2 regions of the Alteromonas sp. 4NS20-0143 genome follow, and region 2 is predicted to be linked to the other one. Evidence: predicted binding sites of a transcription regulator. Region 2 holds the regulator's gene; the other holds the start of a gene.
The links. Region 2 encodes FNR, which switches genes on or off when oxygen is low (the NO sensors DNR and NnrR bind a similar motif). Its sites were predicted from a motif close to TTGATCTAGATCAA; they were not measured.
Positions count from the first base shown of each region.

Region 1: the regulator FNR is predicted to act here: its motif matches at 1,637-1,650, upstream of AC27HD_RS12135 (acetate kinase).

Region 1 covers NZ_BAAJLR010000005.1:117,199-126,262, reverse strand. The annotation lists gene pta (phosphate acetyltransferase) at 1-279, opposite strand, end outside; gene AC27HD_RS12135 (acetate kinase) at 306-1,487, opposite strand; gene AC27HD_RS12130 (Hsp20 family protein) at 2,107-2,562, shown strand; gene AC27HD_RS12125 (cytochrome-c peroxidase) at 2,643-4,052, opposite strand; gene AC27HD_RS12120 (Hsp20 family protein) at 4,363-4,806, shown strand; gene AC27HD_RS12115 (DUF3224 domain-containing protein) at 5,132-5,548, opposite strand; gene AC27HD_RS12110 (NUDIX domain-containing protein) at 5,712-6,251, opposite strand; gene greA (transcription elongation factor GreA) at 6,364-6,840, opposite strand; gene carB (carbamoyl-phosphate synthase large subunit) at 6,957-9,064, opposite strand, start outside.
Region 2 covers NZ_BAAJLR010000001.1:497,770-506,833, reverse strand. The annotation lists gene ccoP (cytochrome-c oxidase, cbb3-type subunit III) at 1-162, shown strand, start outside; gene AC27HD_RS02160 (FixH family protein) at 392-871, shown strand; gene AC27HD_RS02155 (heavy metal translocating P-type ATPase) at 871-3,258, shown strand; gene ccoS (cbb3-type cytochrome oxidase assembly protein CcoS) at 3,260-3,475, shown strand; gene AC27HD_RS02145 (sulfite exporter TauE/SafE family protein) at 3,462-4,121, shown strand; gene fnr (fumarate/nitrate reduction transcriptional regulator Fnr) at 4,169-4,909, shown strand; gene uspE (universal stress protein UspE) at 5,027-5,950, shown strand; gene ttcA (tRNA 2-thiocytidine(32) synthetase TtcA) at 6,130-7,083, shown strand; gene AC27HD_RS02125 (patatin-like phospholipase family protein) at 7,084-8,094, shown strand; gene AC27HD_RS02120 (DUF2987 domain-containing protein) at 8,086-8,721, opposite strand; gene AC27HD_RS02115 (glucosaminidase domain-containing protein) at 8,718-9,064, opposite strand, start outside.

The DNA of each region.
Region 1 (9,064 bases), on a different contig from region 2:
GCGCTCAATAATGTCTTCTAACAATTCATCAGTATTGTCGTTGCTGATCATTCGCTCGACATAGTCGAGCGTAAATGGGGTAATTGGCGTTACGCTGGCGTGATGGGCGATAATAGCCGTTGAACGCTCTTCGCCTTTATCACCGCGGCGAGGCTGTGCCACAGGTTTAAAAAAGTTGAGCTTAATGCCCTGCTCTTCAATGGCGCGAACAAGGCCCATGCTAACCGTTGTAAGCCCAACGCTTGAACCAACTGGGATCAGCATAATCTTACGAGACATAATTTCTCCTGCTTTTTAAGGCACTGTTAAGCGAACGTAGCCGCTTCAGCGGCAATCACCCACTCTTCATTCGTGGGTACAACGAAAACGGTCTTTTGTGATGAGGAAGCGGTTATCTCGCCTCCCTTGCCAAACCGTGCGTCGAGATTCTTTTGTTGGTCAATGGTAACGCCCATGTGCGCGAAATAACCCATAGTGGTTTCTCGAATAAGTGACGAATTTTCACCAATACCGCCAGTGAACACAATGGCATCTAAGGAAGGCACTGCAATAAGGTAACCCGCAATATATTTCGCTAAACGATAGCAGAATATTTCGATAGCAAGTTTTGCCCCTTCATGGCCCTTTTCTGCTTCTTCTTCCAACGTTCTACAATCGTTACTAAGCTCCGAGATGCCTAACAATCCAGACTGCTTATTTAATAAATCGCTAATTTCATCTGCGGATTTACCTAATTTTTTCTGAAGCGTACCAGGAAGGCTAGGATCTAAATCACCACATCGGGTGCCCATCACTAAACCCTCTAGAGGAATAAAGCCCATGCTTGTATCAACGGCTTGGCCTTTTTCAATTGCTGCTACGCTGCAACCGTTTCCTAAGTGAGCGCTGATAACACTTGTCTCTTCAACCGGCTTATTCAGAAGCGATGCCGTGCTGTCGAGAATAAACTTATGGCTGGTGCCGTGAAAACCATATCGGCGTATTCCATAGTCTCTATAAAGGTTCATTGGGAGCGCGTAGATGAACGCTTTCTGCGGCATGGTTTGAAAAAACGAGGTGTCGAATACGCATACATGAGGTAAGTGAGGGTAGGCTTTTTGCGCCGTCACTACACCTTTTGCATTGGCTAGGTTATGAAGGGGCGCCATACTGGCGTAGTCTTTAACTGCCGCTAATACCTCTTCGTTAACCAATGCAGCCTGCTTAAATTTTTCACCGCCATGTACCACGCGGTGACCTACCGCAACAGGTTTAACCCCTGTATCTTCAATGATTGTTGAAATAGCATTGAGCGCCTCGGTATGACCTGCGTTGGCACTTAATGAGAACGACGTTTTATCGCCATTTAATTTGTAAGTGATACTTGCATCGGCATTACCTAAGCTTTCTGCTAAACCGGATAAACCAGCTTCGCCAGTATTAGCATCAATTATGGCGAATTTAACGGAAGAACTGCCACAATTTAAAACAACAACTTCTTTTTTCATGAATTTATTCGTATAAAGGTTAAACGGTGAGTGTGTTGGAATTGTAGCATTTATAATCAACGACGTTGGTTAATGGTTTGCTAAATGTTTTATAAGATGTGTCACAAACCTTTCATTTTGATAAACAAATTTATTCAAACACTCGGCGATTGATGTACTTCACGAACTCTCCAAGTGAACATCAAAGTATGTGGGAATGAAGCGTGAATGAAGGTGTTGGCAGAGCGCGTATATGAGAGTGCGTGTATGAGAGCACATGTAAGAGCTCGTATAAAAGCTCGTATAAAAGCTCGTTTAAAAGCTCGTATAAAAGCTCGTTTAAAAGCTCGTATAAAGCCCGTATAAAAGCTCGTATAAAAGCCCGTATAAAAGCTCGCTAGTAGCGTACACAACACCACTCAGCAAAAGACCAGCAAAAAAATTAAAATTAAACAATTTAAAATCAGTAACTTAGAAATTTTTTCAATATTTCTTTAAAATAAATTCACCTTTTTTCTTGAAAAGCATTTGGCTAATCCCATATCTGATATGTCGGCGCTGAAAGGTCGGGTCGACAATACTGCCGCCGCATGTCGGGGCATCATTTTTTAACATATTGCTTTATTTTAAGGATATGACTATGCGTAATATCGATCTATCTCCACTATACCGTTCATTCATTGGTTCAGACCACCTTGCATCACTTGTAGACGCCGCTGCGCGCTCTGAAAAGCAAAATACTTACCCGCCTTACAACATTGAATTGCTAAGCGACGACAAGTACCGCGTTACTATGGCCATTGCTGGTTTTAGTAAAGACGATGTGTCTATTCAAGTTGAGGAAAACACGCTTACCATTACCGGCAATAAAAAAGCCGACAGTAATGAAAAGAACGAGCGAAAGTATCTTCACAAGGGTATCTCTGAACGCAACTTTGAACGAAAATTCCAATTAGGTGACCATGTAAAAGTGTTGGCTGCTGATATGGAAAATGGCCTTCTACATATCGATATGGAGCGAGTCATTCCAGATGCGAAGAAACCACGCACCATTGAAATAGGGTCGCGACTGCTAGAGAAAGAACGCTCTCAATAGCAACCTCAAATCTGTGTGAGTTTCCCTGTTTTTAACGGCGCCTCTAGGCGCCGTTTTTTTGTGCTTTTGCGCTTGTAAAATTAGCAGTTCAGATCGACAACTGACTGAGCATCTGCAACTGGAAAGCAAGAGCCGGAAGGTAAGGCGTCAGGTGTATATCTTTCAAGGTTAGGGTCATAGAGCCCTTCTTCCAAAAATGCGACTAAAGCATCAATCTCGTCTTCATTGAGGTTCAATGGCACAAAGCGCTCATCAAGTAAGTCATCCGCCAGCCTTTTTTGAGAGACACCGGCGTTTTTGTACAATACAACCTGTCTAACGCTAGTGAAACTTCCTCCGTGACCGAATACATTTGAATCTTTCAAATTATAAAGCTGCGGTACTTTGAACTTATAATTATCTTCTGCGCGCCCAGTAAACCCCCCTCTTCCCTTTGCATCGTTCTCTGTTACCGCTCCGGTTATATTTGGGTCTGACGTATCAAGATCAGCAAATCCGATTGCCATAAATACTTCTTGACTAATTGCGCCTACTTTTGAACTCAATGCGGGCCCGGTGTGACAATTTGAACAACCGGCTTTACCAAAAAATAGCAAACCGCCTCTTTTCTCATGGTCAGTTAGCGCAGCGTCGTCCCCATGCAACCAGCGCTGAAAAGGCGCTTGGTTTGCTAGTACGGTTCTCTCGTATGCAGCAATTGCTTTCCCCATATTTTCGAGAATATCATCACCGTTTTCAGGGAATGCAGCCTCGTACAAAAGTTGATACTCTATATTTTGCTGAACGAAAGAGTTGTCAAACGTATTTAACCGATGTACTTTCGTACCCGCAATCGCTTGAATCTCTAAACCGGCAAGGCCACGCGTATTTTCAGATTTAGGCGTACCTGCCGTTGCCAAAACATCAACGGGCAAATCTGAGTTAACTAGTCCACCATCTTGGTCACCGAACTGACCATTCCAAAGCATCACCTCTTGAAAAGCGGTGTTGAGTATACTCGGCGACGCAAGCGGTTGAACGTCGGGGATGAAACTGGGGTCTTCGCTTGACTTGTCAAAGCCCTCTGCCAATACACGCATTTCACCCGCAATTCCAAACCCAAGACCGCCTTCTCCAATACCCTGAACAATTCCAGATTTAAAACCAGCACCTACATGGTGACAGCTGGCACATGACCATGTATTCGCCAGTTCGCCGTGCACCCCCTCAGTGGCAATTGCAGTTTCATGAAAAAGCATCATTCCCAGCTGCACTTTTTCTTGAGTCAAAGTATTGTTCGGATCGGAAGGAATATTTGAGAAGTCTGATGACTGGGGCAATATAAGACCTGCTGCACCACCATCTACTTGCTCATCTAATGTTGTCATGAGTTGCGTAGAGAGTGAACTTTCTACTATGGGCAGTTCTTCTTCACTATCGCCCCCACAGCCAACTAAAGTGAAGACACTGGCTGCAAGTAAAGCATTTTGAATATAAGGAGTTAACTTCATGGCATCACCTTTACTGCATTCAAAGAATTTTTAGAGCATCAGAGCCACGAAGGACAGTGGTGCTGATAGGAAGCACACTTATTAAAATTATTTAATCAGAATATAGTCACTTGAATTAAAAACCGCCAGAGAAAAGTATGAGACTTTCAAAATCTAAAAATATTTTTGAAAAAATGTTATTTTTTTCTTGAAAAGCATTTGGCTAATCCCATATCTGTTATGTCGGCGCTGAAAGGTCAGGTCGACAATACTGCCGCCGCATGTCGGGGCATCATTTTTTAACATATTGCTTTATTTTAAGGATATGACTATGCGTAATATCGATCTATCTCCACTATACCGTTCATTCATTGGTTCAGACCACCTTGCATCACTTGTAGACGCCGCAGCGCGCTCTGAAAAGCAAAGTACTTACCCGCCTTACAACATTGAGTTGCTAAGCGACGACAAGTACCGCGTTACTATGGCCATCGCTGGTTTTAGTAAAGACGATGTGTCTATTCAAGTTGAGGAAAACACGCTCACCATTACCGGCAACAAAAAAGCCGACAGTAATGAAAACAGCGAGCGAAAGTATCTTCACAAAGGTATTTCTGAACGCAACTTTGAACGAAAATTCCAATTAGGTGACCATGTAAAAGTGTTGGCTGCTGATATGGAAAATGGCCTTTTACATATCGATATGGAGCGAGTCATTCCTGATGCGAAGAAACCACGAACGATTGAAATTGGTTCGAATCTTTTAGAGAACTAGTCTTTAAATATTGTGTGTTTCCCTGTTTTAAACGGCGCTGTGTGGGCGCCGTTTTTTTATGCGTAATAAAAAAGCAGAGAAAATAGAGAGAAAAATAGAGAGACTACGGTTGAGGTTGCAGTCTGCTTCGCTTACGCAGACTGTATGGGTTTGCCGGTCGTAGGAAGTTGTGCGCCATAAGCGATGTTTTTCACGCAGATGTATTATGTAAGCGCTATGGCTTTATTTATCCTTGAGTAGCACGGTAAACGCAGTGCTCAAGAAAGACCCTTTTCAGGAAGTGTCTCATCAATAAATGCGTTACTCAGTAAGGGCAGTAAGTGCTTCACTCTGTAAATGAATAGTTCGCTTTACCAGACTCAGCGGAAGTGAACTGCCCAGTAAGATTCACGCCGGAAAGCTCTCCAGTCGCAGTCCCCGCTACAACGGTGAACGCACTACGCGCAACGCCGTCTTCAAACGAACCATCGTGTTTAAACGTAACGGTGCCTCGTCGCCCGTCAATCACACCGATAAACTCTTCAAAGCCAACAAAACATGCACTAATACCACTTTTGTAGCTCATGATGAACTCAACGTGACCTTCTCCCTTCATATCACCTTCGTAGGCTTGAACAACGCTGGCGTGCACAGTTTTCACCTGTTCGCACTTCTCTTTTATTACCTCTTCATTCCATTGTGTGATGGTAAATATGCCTTCGCCGTTCATGATTGACTCGCTTAATAATTCGCTTTCAGCCATATTATTAAAAATAGTTAATAAAAAGCAATACTGAATTTGTTACCAAGAGTAACCGGAGGATTTTATTTACTTTTTACCTCACTACTGTATCTACGAGAATACTGTACCTACGAGAAACAACCCGTAAGCGTGTTCCCCACTGACCTGATACCCATAAATGGTATTAAATAAAGCCTTTTAATGTAGCCAAGCCGAATGCATTACAGCTAGAGGCGTCTTGAATTTCGCCCGCTATGATTTTGTTTTTAAACTCTTCAACAGGCATTTTGAGTACCTTAAGATCTTCTTCCTCGCAGTCGAGCTCTTGCTCTCCCTGACTCAACTCAGAGGCGACAAAGATGTGGTAGCCTTGATTGCAGAAACCATAGGCAAGGTATTGAAAACCGACATATTCCATTTTGCCTGCTCTAAGGCCTGTTTCTTCTTTTAACTCGCCAGCAGCAAGTGAAAGCGGTGATGCATCGGGGTTGTCTTCCCATGCTCCTTGAGGAAATTCTATTTGTCTTTTACCAATGGAGTATCGATACTGTTCCACCAAGTAAACATCACCCTTATCAATGGGAATAATAATCGCAAAGTCAGGCTTTTCTACCACCCCGTAAATGCCCTCTTTACCACTGGAGCGTAGAATTTTATCTTCTCTTAATGTGAGCCATTTGTTCTGGTATACCACTTTGCTGTCTAGCGTTTCTATATCTTTCATAAAGCTCCCTACATAAGCATGGAATAAGAAGTGACTGGCAAAAACAAAAACGCCGAGCTTCAGCTCGGCGTTTTACATTATTTTGTATTATATGGACAACGCTAAGCTGGCGCTAAATATATTCTACTTCGATAATTTCAACTTCAACACTGCCAGCAGGCGTTTGAATGGTTACTGTATCATCTAACTCTTTACCAATTAGCCCGCGAGCAATTGGTGAATTTACTGAGATAAGGTTATTTTTGATATCAGCTTCATCGTCGCCAACAATGCGATATGTCGTTTCTTCTTCGCTGTCTACATTAAGGATAGTTACAGTGGTACCAAAAATAACTTTGCCCGTATTTTCCATTTTAGTAACGTCGATAATTTGCGCGTTCGACAGCTTACCTTCAATGTCTTGAATACGCCCTTCGCAAAAACTCTGTTGCTCTCGAGCAGCATGATATTCAGCGTTTTCTTTCAAATCGCCGTGTTCACGCGCATCTGCGATGTCCGCGATAATACGAGGACGTGTCTTGGTTTTAAGTTCGTTTAGCTCATCGCGCAGCATTTGGGCGCCATGCGCGGTCATTGGGTACTGACTCATAAATACAGTCTCGACTAACGTAATATTTAAACTGAAAAATGCGCCCTAAGGGCGCACTTTTATATATTCACACAAATGTAATAAAGCTAGGATACCTCGTATCCTAGCTCATGTCATTAGTGATTGATTCGAGCGTGTAGTTCTTGAACAGAGGCTACTTTGTTTCTATCGTCTGCAGATTTTGCTCTGATAGTCGCAAAGGCAGCGTTCATTGTCGTGGTATAGGTTACCTTATTAAGTAACGCTTCACGGCGAATGTACACTGAATCTGTGATTGCCTGACGACCTTCTGTTGTATTGATTAAATAGGCATACTCACCGTTTTTAATCGCATCAACAATGTTAGGGCGACCTTCAGACAACTTATTCACTACTGAACTCATAATGCCTGCATCGTACAGCGTTGTCGCCGTACCGCGGGTAGCTTCAACAGTAAATCCTGCGTCAACCAGGGCTCTTGCAAGCTCAATGATTTTGCCTTTGTCAGTGTCACGAACAGAAATAAGTGCCTTACCGCTTTTCGGCAGTGGCGCACCAGCACCTAAGTTCGCTTTGGCATACGCCTCTTCAAACGTATCGCCAACACCCATAACCTCACCCGTAGAGCGCATTTCTGGGCCTAACAGTGGATCAACACCTTGGAACTTCGCGAATGGCAGAACCACTTCTTTCACAGAGTAAAACGGTGGAATAATTTCTTTAGTAACACCTTGTTCAGCTAAGCTAACGCCAGCCATGGCGCGTGCTGCCACTTTTGCTAACTGAACGCCGGTTGCCTTAGAGACAAAAGGAACCGTACGTGCAGCACGTGGGTTAACTTCGATAAGATAAACTTCACCGTCTTTAATCGCAAACTGGGTATTCATTAAACCGATTACGCCAAGCTCAAGGGCCATTGCACGAACCTGTTCACGCATGGTGTCTTGAATTTGTGCTGACAGTGAGTGCGGTGGCAATGAACATGCAGAGTCACCAGAGTGAACACCCGCCTGCTCGATATGCTCCATAATACCGCCGATAACAACCTCTTTGCCGTCGCAGATGGCATCGATATCTACTTCAATGGCATCATCAAGGAATCGGTCTAGCAATACTGGGGCGTCGTTCGATACTTTAACCGCTTCATTTAGATAGCGCTTGAGATCTTTGATGTCGTAAACAATTTCCATTGCACGACCACCAAGAACATAAGACGGTCTAACGACTAACGGAAAGCCAATTTCTTCGGCCATCGCTAGTGCTTGTTCTACATTGGTAACCGTAGAGTTAGCAGGCTGCTTAAGATTCAGCTTGTTAACCATCTGCTGGAAACGCTCGCGGTCTTCCGCGCGGTCAATCGCATCAGGTGAGGTACCCATAATTGGTACGCCCGCAGCTTCAAGGGCCCGTGCAAGCTTAAGGGGCGTTTGCCCACCGTACTGAACGATGACGCCTTTTGGCTTCTCTTTTTCAACAATTTCAAGCACATCTTCAAGGGTGACAGGCTCGAAATACAAGCGGTCAGAAGTGTCATAATCGGTAGAAACCGTTTCTGGGTTACAGTTAACCATAATGGTTTCGTAACCATCTTCACGCATCGATAAAGCCGCGTGAACACAACAGTAATCAAACTCAATACCTTGACCAATACGGTTCGGTCCGCCGCCAATAACCATAATTTTGTCACGGTCTGTTGGGTTGGCTTCACACTCTTCATCATAGGTTGAATACATGTAGGCAGTGCTGGTAGAAAATTCAGCAGCACAGGTATCAACACGCTTATACACCGGCGCAATACCGAACTCTCTGCGTGTTTCACGCACGTCGCTTTCAGCTACTTTGGTAAGTTCTGCAAGACGAGAATCTGAGAAACCTTTACGCTTAAGTGTGCGCATAAGGTCTGTGTCTATGCCAGGCAATCCAAGTTCAGCAATCTGAGCTTCGTGTTTAATCAAGTCTTCTAGCTGCACCAAATACCAACGATCGATATTGGTTAAATCGAACACTTCATCAACGCTCATGCCCATGCGGAACGCGTCGCCAATGTACCAAATGCGCTCAGCACCGGGTTGACGCAATTCGTATATCACTTTGTTACGTGATTCAGAATCGTCTAAATCCACCATGGAGTTCAGGCCGTTAGCACCCACTTCTAAACCACGCAATGCTTTTTGCAATGACTCTTGCTGGTTACGTCCAATGGCCATGACTTCACCAACAGACTTCATCTGGGTAGTTAAACGGT
Region 2 (9,064 bases):
AACCTTACTGACAACATTTGGCTTTATGGCGGCAGCCACCGAGCGGTGACAGAAACCCTTACCTACGGCAGAAACGGTGTAATGCCTGCTTTTGAAAAGACGTTGGGTAAAGATAAGATTCACGTTGTTGCAGCTTACGTATATAGCCTTTCAAATGATTAATCATTGAAAAGCTAAATATCGCAAAAGGCCCCGTTACTGCGGGGCTTTTTTTATGAGAAAATACCATCACTTAGCCATTGGTTTTACTTAACCAGTCGCTATCAAATGTAAACACTAAATGTATATTCATGATTATTTTTGCGCGGTTTTTGAAAGTCTCGAAGCCTTAAGCTAGCGAAGAGTGAACATGAATATGCAGTTAGCGAAACAACGATGAGATCAACGATTAATGAATACACCTTGGTATAAACAATTTTGGCCGTGGTTTCTTATTGCCGTGCCAGTGATCACCGCAATCATGGGTGGCGTGCTGCTTAAGCTTGCCATTTCAACAGAAGATAGTTTGGTGGTAGACGATTACTACAAGGAAGGTAAAGCAATCAACGCACGACTAGACAAAGAGGCCGTTGCACGCAAACTTAACATGACCTCCGATCTCACCATTAAAGATGGCAGCATTGCATTAGAATTTCACTCAGGTATTCCAGCAGAGGGCAATGCGCTTAAGCTGAACTTTTACCACGTGACCTTAGAAGATAAAGATGTAAGCACCCTACTTAGCCGTGACGCCAACGGTATTTATCGTGGATTTATAGAAGCGAATTTAGACGGTAAATGGCAGGTTTCGCTGACACCCGTGGACGAAGCATGGAAAATCCAAAATACACTCATATTGCCTACTACTAATGTTATAAAGTTTAACCCGTAATGAGCGAAGCTACCTGTTATCACTGTGGTTTACCCAATGATGACGACAAACGTTTTGAAACCGTCATTTTAGGCCAAACCAGACAAATGTGCTGCCCTGGCTGCTTAGCGGTTGCTGAGGCCATTGTAAGCAATGGCCTAGAAGACTATTATCAGTTTAGAACCGAACCTGCGCAAAAGTCTGACGATAGCATTCTCGACACCTTAGACAGGTTAAAAGTGTTTGATGATCCAACGCTTCAAGATGAATTCGTTTACGACGAAGGCAAGCATAAACAAATACAGTTAACTCTTGAGGGTATCACCTGTGCTGCTTGCGGTTGGTTAATTGAAAAGCAGCTATCCAAAGTAGACGGTATTAAGCAAGTCGCGGTAAACGTACAGGAACGCCGTGCCTTAGTAACTTGGTCTGCCTCAGTCATTAAATTAAGCCAAATTCTATCCACGTTAAAGCGCATCGGCTATTCCGGCTCCCCTTTTCACCCTGATGAGCACGAGGCCAGTTACAAGCGCGAAGAAAAAGTCTTTATTAAAAAGCTTGGGTTAGCCGGTATTATGACCATGCAGGTTATGATGCTGATGACAGGCCTATATTTTGATTGGTTTGGCGCTATCGAATTAGAAACCCGCCAATACTTTTATTGGGTGGCGCTTACACTTACCACGCCAGTGGTCTTGTATTCCGGAAGCACATTTTACTTGGGCGCATTAAAAGCAATAAGCGCCAAAACTGTCAATATGGACGTGCCCGTTACCATCGCTATTTTTGGCACCTATATAGCAGGTATTCGTTCAACCCTGCTAGAACAGGGAGAGGTGTACTTCGAATCTATTTGTATGTTTATCTTTTTGCTGCTGTTAAGCCGGTTTTTAGAACATAGAAGCAGGCATCGTGCGGCGCAGATTTCAGCAAATATGATGCAGTACATACCCGTTTCTGCATCCAAATTAGAAGCCGACGGAAGCGTGATCGAATGCTTAGCCAAGCAACTGTCTAAAGATGATGTGGTGCTAATAAAGCCTGGGGAAACTATTCCTATCGATGGCTATGTTACTGATGGCAATGCGTCGGTGGATGAGTCCATGCTGACCGGGGAATTTAACCCCGTGATGAAACATGAGAAAAGCACAGTGTATGGCGGCACGATATGCAAAGACGGTTCATTAACCGTTGTCGTAACAAATACCCTTAAGAATGCGCTGGTTAATCAAATAATGCGTTTGCAGGCAAGCGCCATGGCCAGCAAGCCAAAGGCGGCACAGCTTGCTGATGAGTTCTCTCGCTACTTTGTGGTATCGGTGTTACTCATTGCATTGCTCACTTATGCCTATTGGACCTATACCGGCAATGTAGATGCGTTTTGGATCACCATTTCTGTGCTTGTTGCTACCTGCCCGTGTGCATTAGGTTTAGCAACGCCTTCAGCTTTAACTTGTGCAATGGCCAAATTGAACAAACAAGGCATTTTGCTAAAGCGAGCCGACGCTCTCGAGCAAATTACCACAATTGATACAGTCGCCTTAGACAAAACAGGTACGCTTACCCAAGGTAAATTTAGCCTTCGACATAGCTGGTATGCGCAGGGTGTAGACAGTCAGCGGGCCTGGGAAATTGCCTCGGCACTAGAATCACGCTCTGAGCACCCTATCGCACACGCATTTTCTGATGACATTAAGCATAAGGTCTCTCAATTTACCGTGACACCCGGTGGCGGAATAAGTGGCGAAGTCAACGGCGTTGCCTTTGAAATGGGTTCAGCTATCTTTTGCGGTGTTAACTCATCAAGTAACGAAAGTATTCCCATTGCCGCCAATGTATATTTAGCGACAAAAGGGAAACTGGTTGCAGCATTTGAAGTAAGCGATACGCTGCGTGATGATACCAAATCGACCCTAGATGCTTTGGCTTTAACAAACCTGTTGGTAGTGCTTAGTGGAGACACGCAGCAAAACGTAGACGACCTTACTGCCTCACTGCCAGTATCCGTGGCCTTGGGTGGCCTTACTCCTGAACAGAAATACGCGGAGGTTCAAACGCTTCAGTCACAAGGCAAAAAGGTGATGATGATGGGCGATGGCATTAACGACGCGCCAGTATTGGCCAGTGCCGACGTTGCAGTGGCAGTAGGTAACGCCACTGATGTGGCTAAAACCGCTGCAGATGTCATCTTGTTGGGCGATCAGTTATTGTCTGTACCGGCGCTTATCGATACAGCGCACCAAACCCGGAAAAAAATTCGCCAAAACATTGGTTGGTCTGTGCTGTATAACATTATCATTCTACCTTTTGCCGTTTCGGGTTTACTTTCCCCTTGGGTGGCTGTTGTAGGTATGTCGTTAAGCAGTATCATTGTGGTTACAAATTCAACACGATTATTGAGCAAATAACATGAGCATTATTTATGTCTTAATTCCCATTGCGATTATCATTGTTGCTCTTGCGATCGTTATCTTTTTTTGGGCTGTTAAATCAAATCAATTTGAAGACTTAGACCGACAAGGTTACAGCATTTTGTTTGATGACGACTTACCGCCAGAAGAGAAGAAGCTGGCCGAACAACGCAAAAAGCTTCAACAAGAACAAGATAAGTATGGATCAGATTAATTACTTTTCTGCATTTTTGATTGGCTTAGCCGGCGGCGTGCACTGCGTTGGAATGTGCGGTGGCATTGTATCGGCGCTTAGAATGGTAACGCCAAAAGATAAACCTGCACTTCCCTTCACTCTTGCCTACAACATTGGTCGTATTATTAGTTACACCCTTGCAGGTGCAATCACCGGCGCCTTAGGCAAAATGGCCTCCGACTTTGTGCCCGTGGCCAGTTATGCGTTGTCCATTTTAAGTGCTGTTATGGTATTTTTATTGGCATGCTATTTAGGAAAATGGTGGACAGGGCTTACGGCGCTTGAGAGTGTGGGCAAACATTTATTTCGCTATATCCAGCCGGTTTCAAAACGCTTTCTCCCCTTTAAAACCCCTTTTAGTGCCATACCCTATGGGTTTATTTGGGGGTGGTTGCCGTGTGGCCTAGTTTACTCCACCTTAACCTGGTCTCTCGCGGCGGGCTCAGCGGTTCAAGGCGCTGGTATCATGTTGTGTTTTGGGCTGGGTACACTGCCAACCTTGCTTGCTGTAAGCACCAGTAGCCAGTATATTATTCAGGGGTTTAAGCATAGTGCTGTTCGACAATGCATCGCCATTGCCATGGCCTTATATGCAGCTTATCTTATTTATAGCGCATTATCCTAAATGATGTTGTACCATTTAGGGGTGTGAACTTACAGAGAATAGAAATTATGAGCAAAGGAAGCGGATTCTCTATCCACTGCCAAAACTGCAGCTTCAGTCACTTGTGTTTACCAGTGGCGTTGAATAAGACCGAGATTGAATCTCTCGATGACATCATCGAACGCAAAAAGCCGCTGCACAAAGGTGACACATTAATTAATAACGGCGACACGTTTACGTCATTATTTGCAGTAAGAACCGGATCGTTCAAATCATTTGTGACTAATTCAGATGGTGAAGAACAAATAACCGGTTTTCATTTCCCTGGTGATATTGTGGGTTTCGATGCGCTTCGCGAAAGTAGACATCAAAGCTACACCCAGGCGCTAGAAACGGCCATGGTATGTGAGCTTCCCTACGACACCCTTGATGAAATGTCTGTTCAGTTTCCCAAGCTTCGCCATCAAATCATGAGTTTTATGAGCGCTGAAATAAAGCAAGATCACGATATGATCATGATGCTCAATAAACGCACTGCTGAAGAACGCCTGCTTTATTTTATATCTCACTTGTCTCAGCGTTTTGAAGAGCGTGGTTTCTCTCACCGAGAGTTTCACCTAACCATGACTCGCAACGAAATTGGGAATTACTTAGGCCTGACTATTGAGACTATCAGTCGGTTACTGAGTCGTTTTCAAAAAGAAGGGTTAATTAAAGTGGATGGCAAACTGATCACCATACTCGATTTTGATGCTATCGACGGCAAAGTCACCGCCCTTAAAGGGCCGAGCATTGTTTGCAATGGTTAGCGCACGTTAACGTGGTAGAAGGCTTTGACAAATTTGTTAAAATTTTGATCTAAAACAAGCCACGTTTTCCCTATTGTCTATTACACTTAATGAAGAGCTTCATAGGAAGGAGAAGTTATGATTGAGTGTAATCACATTTTAGCGGTAGTCGATGCTGAGCGTGACAACCAACCTGCGTTAAGCCGCGCTCTCGAGGTTGCCCAAAAAACAGGCGCAACGGTTACTGCGCTAATGGTTGTGTACGACCTATCTTACGATATGACCACCATGCTAAGCCCTGACGAGCGCGATACTATGCGCGATGCTGTCACTAAAGACCAATCTAAGCGACTGTCACAGCAGCTCAAAGAGCAAGGTTTTTCCAATATCGACATAGTGGTTGAGTGGAACAATAAAGCGTACGAATCCATCATTTATTATGCGCTTAACAACCAAATCGACTTAGTCGTCAAAGCAACAAAAAATCACGACGACCTAGCTTCTGTTATATTCACGCCAACCGACTGGCATCTCATGAGAAAGTGCCCTCGCCCAGTGTTGTTAGTAAAAGACCATGACTGGCCTGAAAATGGTGAAATTATTGCGGCGGTAAACGTGGGCAGCGAAGATGAAGAACACGCAGCCCTGAATGACAAAATAACCGACATTGCCAATGAATATGCTCGGCTGCTAAAAGGCCATGTTAATCTGGTCAATAGCTACCCCGCTACTCCGCTCAACATTGCCATAGAGGTTCCCGAGTTTGATTCGGAGAAGTACCACAGCGCGGTTAAAAATCATCATCTTGATGAAATGAATGCCCATGCAGCAAAACACGACATTGCCCCTAACAAATGTATTGTAAAAGAAGGGTTACCTGAACGTGTTATCCCACAAGTTGCTAAAGAGATAGATGCTGAGCTGGTGATCATTGGCACCGTTGGGCGGGTTGGCATATCGGCGGCGCTGATTGGCAATACCGCAGAACATGTTATTGATGCGCTAAATTGCGACGTGTTAGCCATAAAGCCTAACGGATTTGTGTCGCCCTATACCGTGTAGTGCTGACAAATGCCTCAAGGTGCCCGCTATTTACGCTGAGAAATCGCTAAAAAATAGCGACCGTGTGTAACAGGGCGTAATGAAACTGTAAGCGAAGATATTTAACGTACACAAGCATAGTTAACAAAAGCCGCTTTATTGTATAATGGCGGCTTTCACACAAACTAAGTTAGTTAATTATGAGTTTAGGCACAAACGGCGCTGAATCGCCGTCCTCTGCTGCAGCGCAAAGTAAGCAAAAACACAATTTCAATAAACTGCAAAAGCGTCTTCGTCGCAATGTGGGTAAAGCCATAGCCGACTTTGGCATGATTGAAGAGAATGACAAAGTGATGGTATGTCTGTCAGGTGGTAAAGACAGTTACACCATGCTCGATATTCTTATGTTTTTGAAGCGCGCCGCCCCTATTCACTTTGATATTGTGGCAGTGAACCTAGACCAAAAACAACCTGGCTTTCCAGAGCATATTCTTCATGAATATTTAAACAGCTTAGGCGTAGCCTATCAGATAGTAGAAGAAGACACCTACTCTATCGTGAAAGATAAGATTCCTGAGGGCAAAACCACGTGTTCTTTATGTTCTAGGCTGCGCAGAGCTATTTTGTATCGCACAGCAAAAGAGCTTGGGGCGACCAAAATAGCGTTAGGCCATCACCGAGATGACATGCTTGAAACGTTTTTCCTCAATATGTTTCACGGTGGTAAGCTCAAGTCTATGCCGCCTAAGCTAGTCAGTGATAACGGCGAGCATATCGTTATACGCCCCTTGGCGTATTGCACTGAAAGCGACATACAAGAATACTCTACACTGTCTGACTTTCCTATTATCCCGTGTAATTTGTGTGGCTCACAAGATAATTTACAGCGTCAGCATATTAAGGGCATGCTTCAAGATTGGAATAAGCGCTTTCCTGGACGAATTGAGTCTATGTTTAGTGCCCTTCAGAATGTGGCGCCATCCCATTTAGTTGACAGTAACTTATACGACTTTCAATCAATAACTACACATGATGGCCCTGTGAAAGATGGCGACATTGGCTTTGACGAGCCCACTTTTGAAAAGCCAGAAAGTGACCAGTCAGCCGAGGCAGCAGACACTATCGACATCATCAACATTATGGAACCTCAATAGATGAAAATTGGACTCGCTTTAGGAGCGGGTGCAGCGAGAGGCTGGACCCACATTGGTATTATACAAGCACTAGAAAAACTAGGTATTAAGATTGATGTTGTGGCAGGTTGTTCTATTGGTGCGTACGTAGGCGCCGCGTATTCAAGTGGTAAGCTTGAAGGTCTTAAAGAGTGGGCCTGCTCCCTTAGTGATTGGCAGGTGTTAGCCCTCATGGGCGTTGGGCTGCGCAGAGGCGGCCTAGCCAGCGGACAAAAAGTGTTTGATAAACTCGCCAGTGACTTTTGCGCTGATAGCTTTGAGGCAATGAATAAGCCATTTGCCGCAGTGGCCACAGATTTGTATACCGGGCGCGAAGTTGTTTTTGATTCAGGCCCGGTGGGCACTTCAATTCAAGCGTCTTGTGCCATTCCAGCGCTTTTCTCACCGGTAGCGTACAATGACAGGTGGTTGGTAGACGGTGCGGTGGTCAATCCTGTGCCTGTGAACCTCTGTCGACAGCTAGGCGCAGATTTTGTCATTGCGGTTAATCTGAATGCAGACTTTAGACCCCTTAGACTTGAAAAGTTGCGTAAAGATCACGAAGACAATCAAAGAAAAACCGAAGACTTCTTTACCAAAAGCCAAAACGCACTGAAACAGTGGTTCTCTTCAGACAGTAAGTCAGAAGACAGTGATTCCGAAGACGGTCTTGATAAAAAAACCAAGAGCAATAACGACTCATTAGGGGCTGAAGTTATCGAAAAGGTTGAAGAAGAAGTCATGGAAGTTCCTGCAAAGGTCAATAAGAAGAACCCGCCGGGAATAATGAGCGTAATGAGTAGTTCGTTAGAGATATTGCAAGCTAGAGTAACCCGTTCTCGACTTGCTGGCGATCCGCCAGATATCTTAATTGAGCCGCAACTCACTGACGTTGGTATTATGGAATTTCACCGAGCAGAAGAGCTCTGCGCAAAGGGCGAAGAAACTATCACCCGTCTGGCAGAGCAAATACGCTATCAGCTATTAACTTGATGCCATTGCGGTAATACGAAGCGGAGCTTGAGGTAACGATAACCCTTTTGCTTCGCTTATCCACTCTTGCTCAATATGCAATACACCATTGGTGATGGTCACGCCCTCAGGCGTAATATAATCTAAATCTCTGTCCTCAAAATGTATCATCAAGCCTTTAACCGTTGGCATGAGAAAAGACAGGAAGCTCCCCATTTCATTAAAGAACGCTTCGTACTGGCCATACACAAACGTTAACTCATCTTTGGTATAGCGAGCTTTTAAATACTCTGGTTTAGTCTCAAGCTGTACCGACATGTCGCACACATTGGCGCGCTCAACCAACGATATCCGTATTATTGCATTTGCAAGTTTAAGCGCTTTTTCGGTAGGCACCGTAAAGCGTCCTTCATTGCTTACATCTAGGCTCATTGTTTGTTTATCAGTGACAATTTCAGCGCTGGTCATCCCGCATAAACGCCCTTCACCTACACGTAGAAATCCGAATGCGAATTGCAAAGCTTGGGTATCTTCGTTATCCAACTTTTTTACGTGGCTGTAAAACCGACTGTATTCAACATCAATTGTTTCTGCAATTGACTGACCGGTGAAAAATCCACACAGCAACACCATAGCAACTCGTATCATTCGCCCAAAAACTCCTCGTTGTATTTGATCATATTTTGTAGTTCTTCCACGTAGGCAGCGCCACGCTCAGAATATTTCATTAATCCTTCGGCTAACGCTACACCGTTAATAGCAATTTGATTGGCTCTTAATCGGCTACGAATTTCTCGTAAATCCTTATACGCATCGTGCCGGTTTAGGTTTCGCATATAGGTGTATGTAGCCCGTGATAGGTTGTCGAACTTTGCCACCTCATGAGAAGCATCATCATTTCTTCGGCTTGGAACAAAGCCGCATCCTTTGCTAAAACACCACAATCCGAAAAAGTTATAGCCGTCGCGGGCGAATCTACTTGTACCCCACG